2 regions of the Pseudomonas sp. S2_A10 genome follow, and region 2 is predicted to be linked to the other one. Evidence: predicted binding sites of a transcription regulator. Region 2 holds the regulator's gene; the other holds the start of a gene.
What was found. Region 2 encodes sigma-54, which starts transcription at its own class of promoters, with help from an activator protein. Its sites were predicted from a motif close to ANTGGCATNNANNTTGCTNT; they were not measured.
Positions count from the first base shown of each region.

Region 1: a site for sigma-54 is predicted at 2,367-2,386, ahead of AB4N41_RS16330 (flagellar hook-length control protein FliK). Genes of this name have one in related genera too.

Region 1 covers NZ_CP162773.1:3,623,073-3,628,954, reverse strand. The annotation lists gene fliM (flagellar motor switch protein FliM) at 1-108, opposite strand, end outside; gene fliL (flagellar basal body-associated protein FliL) at 118-621, opposite strand; gene AB4N41_RS16330 (flagellar hook-length control protein FliK) at 962-2,329, opposite strand; gene AB4N41_RS16325 (Hpt domain-containing protein) at 2,435-2,782, opposite strand; gene AB4N41_RS16320 (ATP-binding SpoIIE family protein phosphatase) at 2,813-4,516, opposite strand; gene AB4N41_RS16315 (STAS domain-containing protein) at 4,522-4,827, opposite strand; gene fliJ (flagellar export protein FliJ) at 5,018-5,467, opposite strand; gene fliI (flagellar protein export ATPase FliI) at 5,474-5,882, opposite strand, start outside.
Region 2 covers NZ_CP162773.1:2,910,403-2,916,284, reverse strand. The annotation lists gene lptA (lipopolysaccharide transport periplasmic protein LptA) at 1-357, shown strand, start outside; gene lptB (LPS export ABC transporter ATP-binding protein) at 357-1,082, shown strand; gene AB4N41_RS13075 (RNA polymerase factor sigma-54) at 1,249-2,739, shown strand; gene hpf (ribosome hibernation-promoting factor, HPF/YfiA family) at 2,813-3,121, shown strand; gene ptsN (PTS IIA-like nitrogen regulatory protein PtsN) at 3,133-3,597, shown strand; gene rapZ (RNase adapter RapZ) at 3,600-4,457, shown strand; gene AB4N41_RS13055 (HPr family phosphocarrier protein) at 4,473-4,748, shown strand; gene AB4N41_RS13050 (ZIP family metal transporter) at 4,783-5,676, opposite strand; gene AB4N41_RS13045 (superoxide dismutase) at 5,706-5,882, opposite strand, start outside.

The DNA.
Region 1 (5,882 bases), 710 kb from region 2:
TTTGACACTGCCGGGTTCGGCAGCATTATCGGTCTGTACCAGACCATCATCGACGCCATGCAGCAGCGCATCGATTTCATCCTGGGACAGCAGATCCTGCACGGCCATGTCGTGTTCCTACTGCAGTACGAAATTAGTGAAAAGCAACTGTTCGATGACCACTTTGCCCAGTTCTTTCTGCGCCACTTCCTGGACGCTGGCGGTGGCCTTCTGGCGCAACATCTCTTGGCCGACCGGTGTCGCCAGTGTGGCGAAATCCTGACCGGAGAAGAGCATTACCAGGTTGTTGCGGATAACCGGCATGTGCACTTTGAGCGCGTCCAGATCGGCCTGATTCCGCGCCAGCATGGTGATGCTCACCTGCATGTAGCGCTGACGGCCGTTCTGGTTGTAGTTGGCCACGAAGGCCGGCGCCATCGGCTCGAAAATCGCCGCCTGCTTGCCGACCGGCGCTGCTTCAGCGGCCTCGGCAGGCTTGCTTTGCGCGCCGTGCATGAAGAACCAGGTCGCCCCGACGGATGCACCAATGGCCACCAGCAACGCCAGCACGATCACGATGATCAGCTTGAGTTTGCCTTTGGTTGCGGGGTCTTTTACTGCTGCAGCTTCGCTCTTCGCCATGCCAATAATCCGTCACTAATCGGGGGTTTCACAGTCGCACGGCAAGGCAAGAGCAAGTGTTATGCCAGAAGTGTCGGAGGTCGAGAACGACGCTAAAGTCAAAAGCACCCCTCACCCCAGCCCTCTCCCTGAGGGAGAGGGGGCCGACCGAGATGTAATGGGGCTGGACATCGACCTGCACAACCGAGGTGATTGCAAGTTCAGGGCGGGAATCAACAGGTCGCCGAATGTCGAACGGATTCAGCGATGCTCGTTCAGGTCGGCGTAGTTCTTCAAGATTCCCCAATCGGTCCCCTCTCCCCTCTGGGAGAGGGCTAGGGTGAGGGGGCTCTTGATTTGCTCAGGCGTAATAGTCGACCGCGCTGCTGCCAATTACGCTGGTAGTCTGCGCCGCCACTTCAGCGACAGTAGCCGGTGCCAATTCCTCATCCGCCGAATCCAGGCGGCCACCCGCAGCGCTGGTCCGGCCACTCTGCCCCTGCTGCGCCTGTTCCTGACCTTGCTGCCCCTGCCAGCCACGGTTCTGGTCGGCGACGTTGACGTCCACCTGGCCCATGCCCTGCTGGTTGAACATGTCACGCAGGCGGTGCATCTGGCTGTCGAGCGCTTCACGCACGCTTGGGTGTGCGCTCATAAAGGTGACCTGGGTTTGCTGATCGGGAACCATGTTCACGCGGATATCCAGACGCCCAAGCTCCGCCGGCTGCAACTGAATGTCGGCGGCCTTCAGGTTGACGCTGGACAGGTACATGACGCGGTTGACCACTTCTTCGGTCCAGCCGCTCTGGTGCATGGCGATCGGCTGATTCACCGGCAGCGCATTGGCGGTTTTCGGCGTAGCGGCCTGGGTCAGTGCCGCCAGACGGTTGGCGAAGTCATCGACGCGGGTGTCGCTGGTAGCCGATTTCAGATCCTTCAGACCATCGTCGATCAGCCCGCTGAAAGCTTGTTCGCCGCCCTGACTGGTGCTGTCCTTGTCGGCCTGCACGTCGAGCATGCTGGCCATGCCGGCGGCAAAGTTCTGCGCGGCGGTCAATTCGCCGTCAGCCTGAGCTTGAGCAGGCGTGGCTTTCGGTTGCGCCTGACTGGCGGCGGAAATATGCCCGCCCTGCTCCATCGCCATGCGCACGGCCGGCATCGAGTCGAGCGGGTCGGCCGATGGATCGAAATCGCTGTCGGTTGCCGCCGGATCTTTGACCATGCCCGACACGACCGCCAATGCAGGCGTCTCGGTTTCCGGCTGCGCTGGCGTGGCGACTGTTGGCGTTTGCACCACAGGCGCTGCCACCAACGGCTGAACGACTTGCGCCAAGGCCGGATCAAGGGCCGGGTCTACAGGCGCGGCATCGGCCACAGGGGTTTGTACGGTTTCAGTGGTGTCATCGGCAGTCGCTGTCGCGTCGTCGCTCGCCGCCGCCTTGTCGGCAGGCAACGCTTTGCCGCTATCGGCAACTGCTGGCTCGGGCGCGGCAGACTGCTCTTTGCCGATATCCTTTTTGCCGCTGCTGTCCGCGACCTTATCGCGTGCCGGCTTGACTGAATTGTCAGCGCTCACGGCGGGCTTGGCCGGCGCCTGATCGGCAAACACTTTGGCGAAGCTGGAGGCCTTGTCCCCGGCGTCTGCGGCCATTGCCGACGATTTGGCAGAGACGGCTTGCGCCTTGGCCTGAGCGGCGGTCTGAAGAAGAATGTTGGGGGTCGCAGGCATGACAAGGTCTCCGCTGCACTGGGATCGTAGGTACAGTTGAGCAAGTTGACTGCAAGTGCCGGGCCAGTTTGGCCAGACACTTGCGAAAAGCGCCGGACGGCAGCTTCAGTGGATGTGGGCGTGGTGCTTTTCGCTTTCGTACACCGGACGTACTTCGGCGAATTCAGAATGGATATCGGCGACTAGCTGAGCGAGCGCTTCCGGGCTTTTGTCCTTCGCGTTCGACTCCAGGTCCTGGCACAACTCGGCCAGTCGAACCGCGCCCATGTTGCTGGCGCTGCCCTTGAAGCTATGCGCTACATCGGAAAGCGCTTTGGCGCTGGTGCTGTCCTGCAACTCGTGCAGGCGGCTTTGCGAATCTGCCAGAAAAGTCTCCAGCAATTCCGTATAGCCGTCCTCCATCACCTCGCGCAAAGTATCGAGGACTTCGCGATTTACATGTGCGTCTGTCACTTGCTCACTCCTTGATCAAGAATGGGCGGATTATGCCTCAATCTCCCAGAAAAACTCCACGCTGGCACTACGACCCTGGTCCGACCAACTGGCGTTGCGCCCCAGTTGCCGGACCAGACCGATGCCGCGTCCCGACAAGCGGACGTTATCCACGGGCCTTTCCATGACCCGCGCCACATCAAACCCCTTGCCACTGTCATCGACACGAATGACCAGCCGCCCACCCTCGCCTTGCGGCTGGACCTGCAAATGCACTCGCACGAAACCGTCTTGCAGCGCCTCCAACCGCGCCGCGCGCATTTCATAGTAGCGGGCGAAACCTGCCGCATCGCGTTTGAGGCTCGAGTCCAGCCCGAGCACGCCATGCTCCAGCCCATTGGAATACAACTCGGCGAGCACGCTGTACAGCGCCCCGCTTTGCGCGCGCAGGCCATGCACCTCAAGCAGCAACTGCAAGAGGAACGGCAATGGATTGAAGCGCCTGAGTGTGGCGCCGCGAAACTCGAAACTGGCCGACCAGTCCAGCGGGCACGACTGGCCGCTGTCGGAATACACCGGCGTCGCGCCGTGGGCCTGAGCCGACTCGAGCAGACTGACCTCGACCATGCTTACGTCATCTCGGGCCTGTCCGCGAAAATCGCGCAGCGCCTGTTCGATATCCTCGAATAACCGATCCGGCTCGCGGTTCGCCGCAAACACCTGCTGCAAGCGTTCAACGCCGAACAACTGATCATTGGCATCGCAGGTATCGATGACACCGTCCGACAACAGGAACACCCGATCATCAACCGCCATCGGATAGACATCCGTACGGTCATCGAAGGCTTGCGCGCTGAGAATCCCCAGGGGCAAATGCCGCGCCGGCAAGGGCACGCGTTCGCCACTGGCCATGCGGTGCAGGTAACCGTCGGGCATGCCGCCGTTCCACACCTCCACCGAACGGCTCTGGAAACTCAGACTGAGCAAGGTGGCACAGCAGAACATGTCCACCGGCAGGATGCGCTTGAGCTTGGCGTTCATCTCGCGCAGGGTTTCGGCCAGGCCATAGCCCTTGGCGGTCATCCCATAAAACACTTCGGCCAGCGGCATCGCCCCCACCGCTGCCGGCAAGCCATGCCCGGTGAAATCGCCGAGCATGACGTGCATGTCACCGGCCGGCGTATACGCAGCGAGCAACAGATCGCCATTGAACAGGGCGTAAGGCGATTGCAGGTACCGAATGTTCGGCGCACTCAGGCATCCGGAATGCGCGACCTTGTCGAACACCGCTTTGGCCACGCGTTGTTCGTTGAGCAGATAGTCATGATGTTTCGCGATCAGATCGCGCTGCTGCAGGACCGTGGCCTGAAGGCGACGCAAGCGATCCATCGCCTTGATTTTGGCGGCAAGGATCACCTGGTTGTACGGCTTCGCCAGAAAGTCGTCGCCGCCGGCCTCCAGACACCGGGCCAGCGCTTCACTCTCGGTCAGCGAGGTGAGGAAGATGATCGGCACCAACGCTTCACCCGCCAGCGCCTTGATCTGCCGCGCCGCTTCGAAGCCGTCCATCACCGGCATCAGCGCGTCCATCAACACCAGATCGGGCTGCTGCTCTTTGAACGTTTCGACCGCCTCGGCACCATTGGCCGCTGTCAGCACCTGATGGCCCTGACGGCGGACGATGGTCGACAGCAGCAGCCGGTCGGCGGCACTGTCTTCGGCGATAAGAATAGTCAGCGGCTCTTGCGCCTGCATGGGCATCAACTGATGTCGAAGAGTTTGTCGAAGTTGGAAATCGCGAGAATTTTCTTCACATCGGAGCTGCTATTGACGACGCGGATATCCGAATTGTCGCCACCGGCGTGATCACGCAGCAGGAGCAGCATGCCCAGCGCGGAGCTGTCGAGGTAAGTGGCCTCTTTGAGATCGACCACGATGGATTCGGGTTTGTGTGGGAGCCGTTCATACGACTCGCGAAATTCCTGATGGCGACCAAAATCGAACCGGCCTTTGACGGCGATCGTGAGCTTTTTCTGGTCTGGAGAGACTTCTGTAACGACTGACATTGACTGGCTTCCTTGTCATTGACGAACCTGTACAAGGTTTAGCACCTGGATAGGCTTGGGGCAAGGCGCAGCAGTGGAACAAGTGTGGGAGCGAGCCTGCTCGCGAAGGCATTCTGTCAGTTGACTACAGGATTGACTGACACGGCGCTTTCGCGAGCAGGCTCGCTCCCACAGGGTTTGGCGGTGTGGTTTAGAAGGCATCACGCCGTGGCAAACGCTGTGACAGTTCATCGAGCAGCTTCTGCTCGCGTTTGTCTTCCAGGCGTTGCGCTTCATCACGATAGCGCTGCACCAGTTTGCGCAAGCCCTCGACGCGGGCAAACGCCTGCTGCCATTCCTCTCGCGCCTTGTCGAGCTTGTTCTGGTGCCAGACCAGGCTCTGCCGCTGCTGGTCGACGGCGGTGTCGAGTTGCGCCAGAAACCCCTGAAAACCCAGCAGCCATTGCCCGGTCACGCCGGTGCTGCCGCGCACGATCCACTGCTGCGAGTAATCCAGACGAAAGGCATTGAGGTCGGCCAGTTTGCTTTCGGCAACTTTGACCTGGCCCTGAAAGTAGGCGAGGCGCTGCACGGCGGCTTTCTCGGCCTTCTCGGCCATGTCCACCACCGGTGCCAGGCGCGCAGCGCGGCTGACGGCCATGGCCGGTTACCCGCCCGCCGCAGGGGCGAACAGGGTTTCCAGATAGGCCTGGCTTTCACCCAGATTGATTTTGTCGTTGAGGCCCTGGCGCTGATACCTGACCAACTGCGGTTGCAGGGAAATCGCCAGATCGGTCTCGCGATCGCCACCGGCCACATAGGCACCGACGCTGATCAGATCGCGGCTCTGCTGATAGCGCGACCAAAGCTGCTTGAAATACTGCGCGCGCTGCATGTGATCCGGCGAAACCACCGCGGGCATCACCCGGCTGATCGAGGCTTCGATGTCGATCGCCGGATAGTGGCCTTCCTCGGCCAGGCGCCGCGACAGGACGATGTGGCCGTCAAGCACGCCACGCGCCGAGTCGGCAATCGGGTCCTGCTGGTCATCGCCTTCGGACAGTACGGTGTAGAAC
Region 2 (5,882 bases):
GTTAAAGGCAACACCGTGACCATGACGCGCGCGCCCAATGGCGACATCGACGTGGTGACCTCGGTAGGCAACCTGGCTTACTTCGAGCAGTTGCAGACCCAGGGCGACGCCAACCCGGTCAAGGGCTACGGCGTGACGATTCAATACCACGCCCAGCAGAACCGGGTGGTGCTGATCGACAAGGCCAAGGTTATCGACAAGGATAACAACGTCACCCAGGGCGAAAAAATCGTCTACGACACCGTGAAGAAGCTGGCCAGCGCCGGTCGCGCCACAGGCAGCAAGGTCACCGAATCGCGTCCGCGCATCGACATGGTGATCCAGCCGAAGAAGAAAACCGAAGAGAAATCCCAGTAATGGCAACTCTGAAAGCTCAGCACCTGGCCAAGGCCTATAAAAGCCGCCAGGTCGTGCGTGACGTCAGCCTGTCGATCGACAGCGGGCAGATCGTCGGCTTGCTCGGCCCGAACGGCGCCGGCAAGACGACGTGCTTCTACATGATCGTCGGCTTGGTGCAGGCTGATCAGGGCCGTGTGCTGATCGATGATCTGGACGTCAGCCACCAGCCGATGCACGGCCGCGCCAAGGCCGGTATCGGCTATCTGCCGCAAGAAGCGTCGATCTTCCGTAAACTGTCGGTCGCCGACAACATCATGGCGATCCTCGAGACCCGCCCGGAGCTGGACAAGGCCGGTCGTCGCAAGGAGCTGGAAAGCCTGCTGCAGGAATTCCACATCAGCCACATCCGCGACAACCTCGGCATGAGCCTGTCCGGTGGTGAACGCCGCCGGGTGGAAATCGCTCGCGCCCTGGCGACGGCACCGAAATTCATACTGCTCGACGAACCGTTCGCCGGCGTTGACCCGATCTCGGTCGGCGACATCAAGCAGATCATCCATCACCTCAAGGCCAAGGGCATCGGTGTGCTGATCACCGACCACAACGTGCGTGAGACGCTGGACATTTGCGAAACCGCTTACATCGTCAACGACGGTCAACTGATCGCTGAAGGCGATGCCGAGACCATCCTGGCCAACGATCTGGTCAAGGAAGTGTATCTGGGTCACGAGTTCCGCCTGTAAGCGCGACAGCGCTGTATCGATTCAAGGCGCATTTATCCGCTTTAATTGTTACAGCGCTCTAGGCAAACACTTCAGTTTCAGGCATATAATTTGCTTAAGTTTGGCGCTTCGGCGCCCTGTAGTGGATGGCGCAAAGCGCCGGCGAATAAGGTGTTAAGCCCCTGCCATGAAACCATCGCTAGTCTTGAGAATGGGCCAGCAGCTGACGATGACACCGCAGCTGCAACAGGCCATCCGCCTGCTCCAATTGTCGACCCTGGACCTGCAACAGGAGATCCAGGAGGCTCTGGAATCCAATCCGATGCTCGAGCGCCAGGAAGAAGGCGACGACTTCGACAACGCCGATCCGCTGGCCGACAACGCCGAACAGAAGCCCGCCGAAATCCAGGAACCCTCCTACCAGGAAACCGCCCCGACGGTGGATAACCTCGAGGATGGCGATTGGAACGAGCGCATCCCCAATGAACTGCCAGTGGATACCGTCTGGGAAGACGTTTACCAGACCAGCGCCAGCAGCCTGCCCAGCAGCGATGACGATGAGTGGGATTTCACCACCCGCACGTCCGCCGGCGAGAGCCTGCAAAGCCATCTGCTCTGGCAACTGAACCTGGCGCCGATGTCCGACACCGATCGCCTGATCGCTGTCACCCTGATCGACTGCATCAACAATCAGGGCTATCTGGACGAAACACTCGAAGAAATTCTTGAAGCGTTCGATCCGGAACTGGACATCGAGCTCGACGAAATCGAAGCCGTCCTGCATCGCATCCAGCAATTCGAGCCCGCTGGTATCGGCGCCCGCAACCTCAGCGAATGCCTGCTGCTGCAATTGCGCCAGCTGCCCGCGAAGACGCCGTGGCTGACCGAGGCCAAGCGGCTTGTCGCCGATTACATCGACCTGCTCGGCAGCCGCGATTACAGCCAGTTGATGCGGCGCATGAAGCTCAAGGAAGACGAGCTGCGCCAGGTCATCGAACTGGTGCAGAGCCTCAATCCGCGTCCCGGCTCACAGATCGAGTCGACCGAAGCCGAATACGTGATTCCCGACGTGATCGTGCGCAAGGACAACGAGCGCTGGCTGGTCGAGCTGAACCAGGAATCGGTGCCTCGCCTGCGCGTCAACGCCCAGTACGCCGGTTTTGTGAAGCGCGCCGACACCAGCGCCGACAACACTTTCATGCGCAACCAGTTGCAGGAAGCGCGCTGGTTCATCAAGAGCCTGCAGAGCCGCAACGAAACCCTGATGAAAGTGGCCACGCAGATCGTCGAACATCAGCGCGGCTTCCTCGAATACGGCGACGAAGCAATGAAGCCGTTGGTATTGCATGACATCGCCGAAGCGGTCGGCATGCACGAATCGACGATTTCCCGGGTGACCACACAAAAATTCATGCATACCCCGCGCGGTATTTATGAGCTGAAATACTTTTTCTCCAGCCACGTCAGCACCTCCGAAGGCGGCGAATGCTCGTCCACGGCGATCCGCGCGATCATCAAGAAACTGGTCGCTGCGGAAAATCAGAAAAAGCCGTTGAGTGACAGCAAGATCGCTGGTTTACTGGAGGCACAAGGCATTCAGGTGGCTCGCCGCACCGTCGCCAAGTACCGCGAATCCCTCGGAATCGCGCCTTCGAGCGAACGCAAGCGGTTGATGTAAGCCACGTTACAGCGTTCCAGTGGCAGGCTTTTCGGCCTGCCGCTTTATGCACTGGCAACGAAGGAGAAGCTGTATGCAAGTCAACATCAGTGGACACCAACTGGAAGTGACCCAACCTCTGCGTTCCTACATCGAGGAAAAACTCCAGCGACTGGAGCGACATTTCGACAAGATCACCAACGTGCAGGTCACGATGTGCGTCGAAAAGCTGAAACAGAAGATCGAAGCCACCTTGCATATTCCCGGCAGTGAAGTGGTCGCAAACGCAGAAGATACCGACATGTACGCTGCGATCGACTCACTTACCGACAAGCTGGATCGCCAACTCAAAAAGCATAAGGAAAAGACCCAGAGCCTCCTCCAGGGCGCGACCGGTCGTTAACACCCCTATCCATGATCCGACTTGAAACCATCCTGACCCCCGGCCGTTCCCAAGTGAACGCGCCGGGCGGCAGCAAGAAAAAAGCCCTCGAACAGATTGCCAACCTGATCCACCGCGAAGTGCCGGATCTGGCGATGCAGGATGTCTTCGAGGCGCTGATCGCCCGTGAAAAACTCGGCTCCACCGGTTTTGGCAACGGCATCGCCATTCCCCACTGCCGCCTCAAGGGCTGCGCGGGGCCAGTGAGCGCCCTGCTGCACCTCGAAGCCCCGATCGATTTCGACGCCATCGACGGCGCTCCGGTGGACCTGTTGTTCGTACTGCTGGTCCCGGAAGCCGCAACCGACGCGCATCTGGAGTTGTTGCGCCAGATCGCCAGCATGCTCGACCGCAAGGAAGTGCGCGACAAATTGCGCAGCGCTCCGAGCAATGAAGCCTTGTACCAGGTTGTACTGGACGAGCAGAACGGGCACTAATCATGCGTTTGATCATTGTCAGTGGCCGTTCGGGCTCGGGTAAAAGTACCGCCCTGAATGTCCTTGAGGACAACGGCTACTACTGCATCGACAATCTGCCGGCCGGTTTGCTGCCGGAACTGGCCGAGCGAGCGCTGATTCACACAGAACTGGCGCAGCCGCTGGTCGCCGTGTCGATCGATGCGCGCAACCTGCCCAGCCATCTGTCACGTTTCCCTGAGTTGCTCGAAGACGTGCGTGCCAAGCATATCAAGTGCGATGTGCTGTACCTGGACGCCGATGAAGAAACCCTGCTCAAGCGTTTTTCCGAGACCCGTCGTCGTCACCCGCTGAGCAACGCCAATCGCTCACTGGCCGAGGCGATTCACGACGAAACCGCCCTGCTCGGTCCGATCGCCGATCTGGCCGACCTGAAGATCAACACCACCAGTCTGAATCTGTATCAACTGCGCGACACCATCAAGTTGCGCCTGTTGAATCAACCGGAGCCCGGTACGGCGTTTCTGGTCGAGTCGTTCGGCTTCAAGCGCGGCATGCCGGTCGACGCCGACCTGGTGTTCGACGTGCGCTGCCTGCCCAATCCGTACTGGAAACCGGAACTGCGTGCGCAATCGGGCCTTGATGCACCGGTGGCCGAGTACCTGGCGCAGCAGCCGGATGTCGAAGAAATGTATCAGGACATCTACGCCTACCTGAACAAGTGGCTACCACGCTTCGCCGCCAGCAACCGCGCCTACGTCACCATTGCCATTGGCTGCACCGGCGGGCATCACCGCTCCGTCTACCTGACCGAACGACTGGGTCAGGCCCTGCAGAAAACCCTGAAGAACGTCCAGGTTCGCCACCGCGACCTCACCTAAAGGATTTACACCGCGATGCCTGCTCGTGAAATCGAAATCATCAATAAGCTGGGCCTGCATGCCCGGGCATCGGCCAAATTTGTCGGCGTGGCGGGTCAGTATCCAGACTGCACGATCCGAGTGGGACGCACACCTGAAACGACTGTCGACGGCAAGAGCATCATGGCTATGATGATGCTCGCGGCGGGTAAAGGCACCAAGATCCATTTAAGCACCGAAGGCGAACAGGCTCAGGAAGCCATGGACGCATTGGTCGATCTGATCGAAAGGTATTTCGACGAAGGTGAATAATCCTTGAGGCGGGGACACTGTTCCTCGCCTCCATTCACCCCAACGCCGTATCCATCACCATCATCAGACAAAACCCGATCAGAAGGCCCAGACTCGCCAGCTTGTCATACCCATGACGGCGCGATTCCGGGATCACTTCGTGGGTCACCACCAGCAACATCGCCCCCGCCGCCAGTGCCAGCCCCAGCGGCAGCAGCACCTGAGCCAGACTCACGAGCCACGCACACAGCAGCGCAAATACCGGTTCGACCAGCCCCGACGCCGCGCCGATCAGAAACGCTCTGACCCGCGACATTCCCGCCCCGGCGAGCACCAGAGCAATCACCAGTCCTTCCGGCACATCCTGCAACGCAATGCCCATCGCCAGACTGTCGGCGTCCGCCATCCCGCCTCCGGCAGATACGCCAACCGCCATGCCTTCCGGAATGTTGTGCGCGATGATGGCGAACACGAACAGCCAGATTCGCGGTGGAATCACCGGATGCTCCAACGTGCCGACGAGCATCTCCGGCGAGGCACCGCAAATGCGCCGATCCACCAGATACAGACCGAACGCACCGAGCAGGATGCCGAAGCAGATCAGGCCACTGGCGGCCCACGGCGTCAGGCCAAGGCTCTCAGCTGCAGCTATGCCCGGCACGATCAGCGAAAACGCCGTCGCCGCCAGCATCACTCCCGCACCAAATCCCAGCAAGGTGTCGCTGAGTGCCTGCGGCATGCGCCGGATCACCAGCACCGGCACCGCGCCAAGCGCCGTGCCCAAGGCGCAGATGGCACCGCCCTGCAAGGCACGTAACAGCCTCGGTTCCAGATTCAGCCATTGCAAAGCGTGGGCGACCAGTAAAGTCATACCCGCCAACAGCAACAGCGAACCCACCGCGTAACGAAACATGCGCCCACTGCCAATCGCCAGTGTTTCCGTGCCCATAGTCAGCCCTGATTGTTTTTATTGAAGGCTTAAACCAGTGCGGCCTGATAGCGCGCAGCAACTTCCGGCCAGTTGATCACGTTGTAGAACGCGTTGATGTATTCCGGGCGACGGTTCTGGTAACGCAGGTAGTAAGCGTGCTCCCAGACATCGAGGCCAAGGATCGGGGTGTTGCCGTTCATCAACGGGCTGTCCTGGTTGCCGCT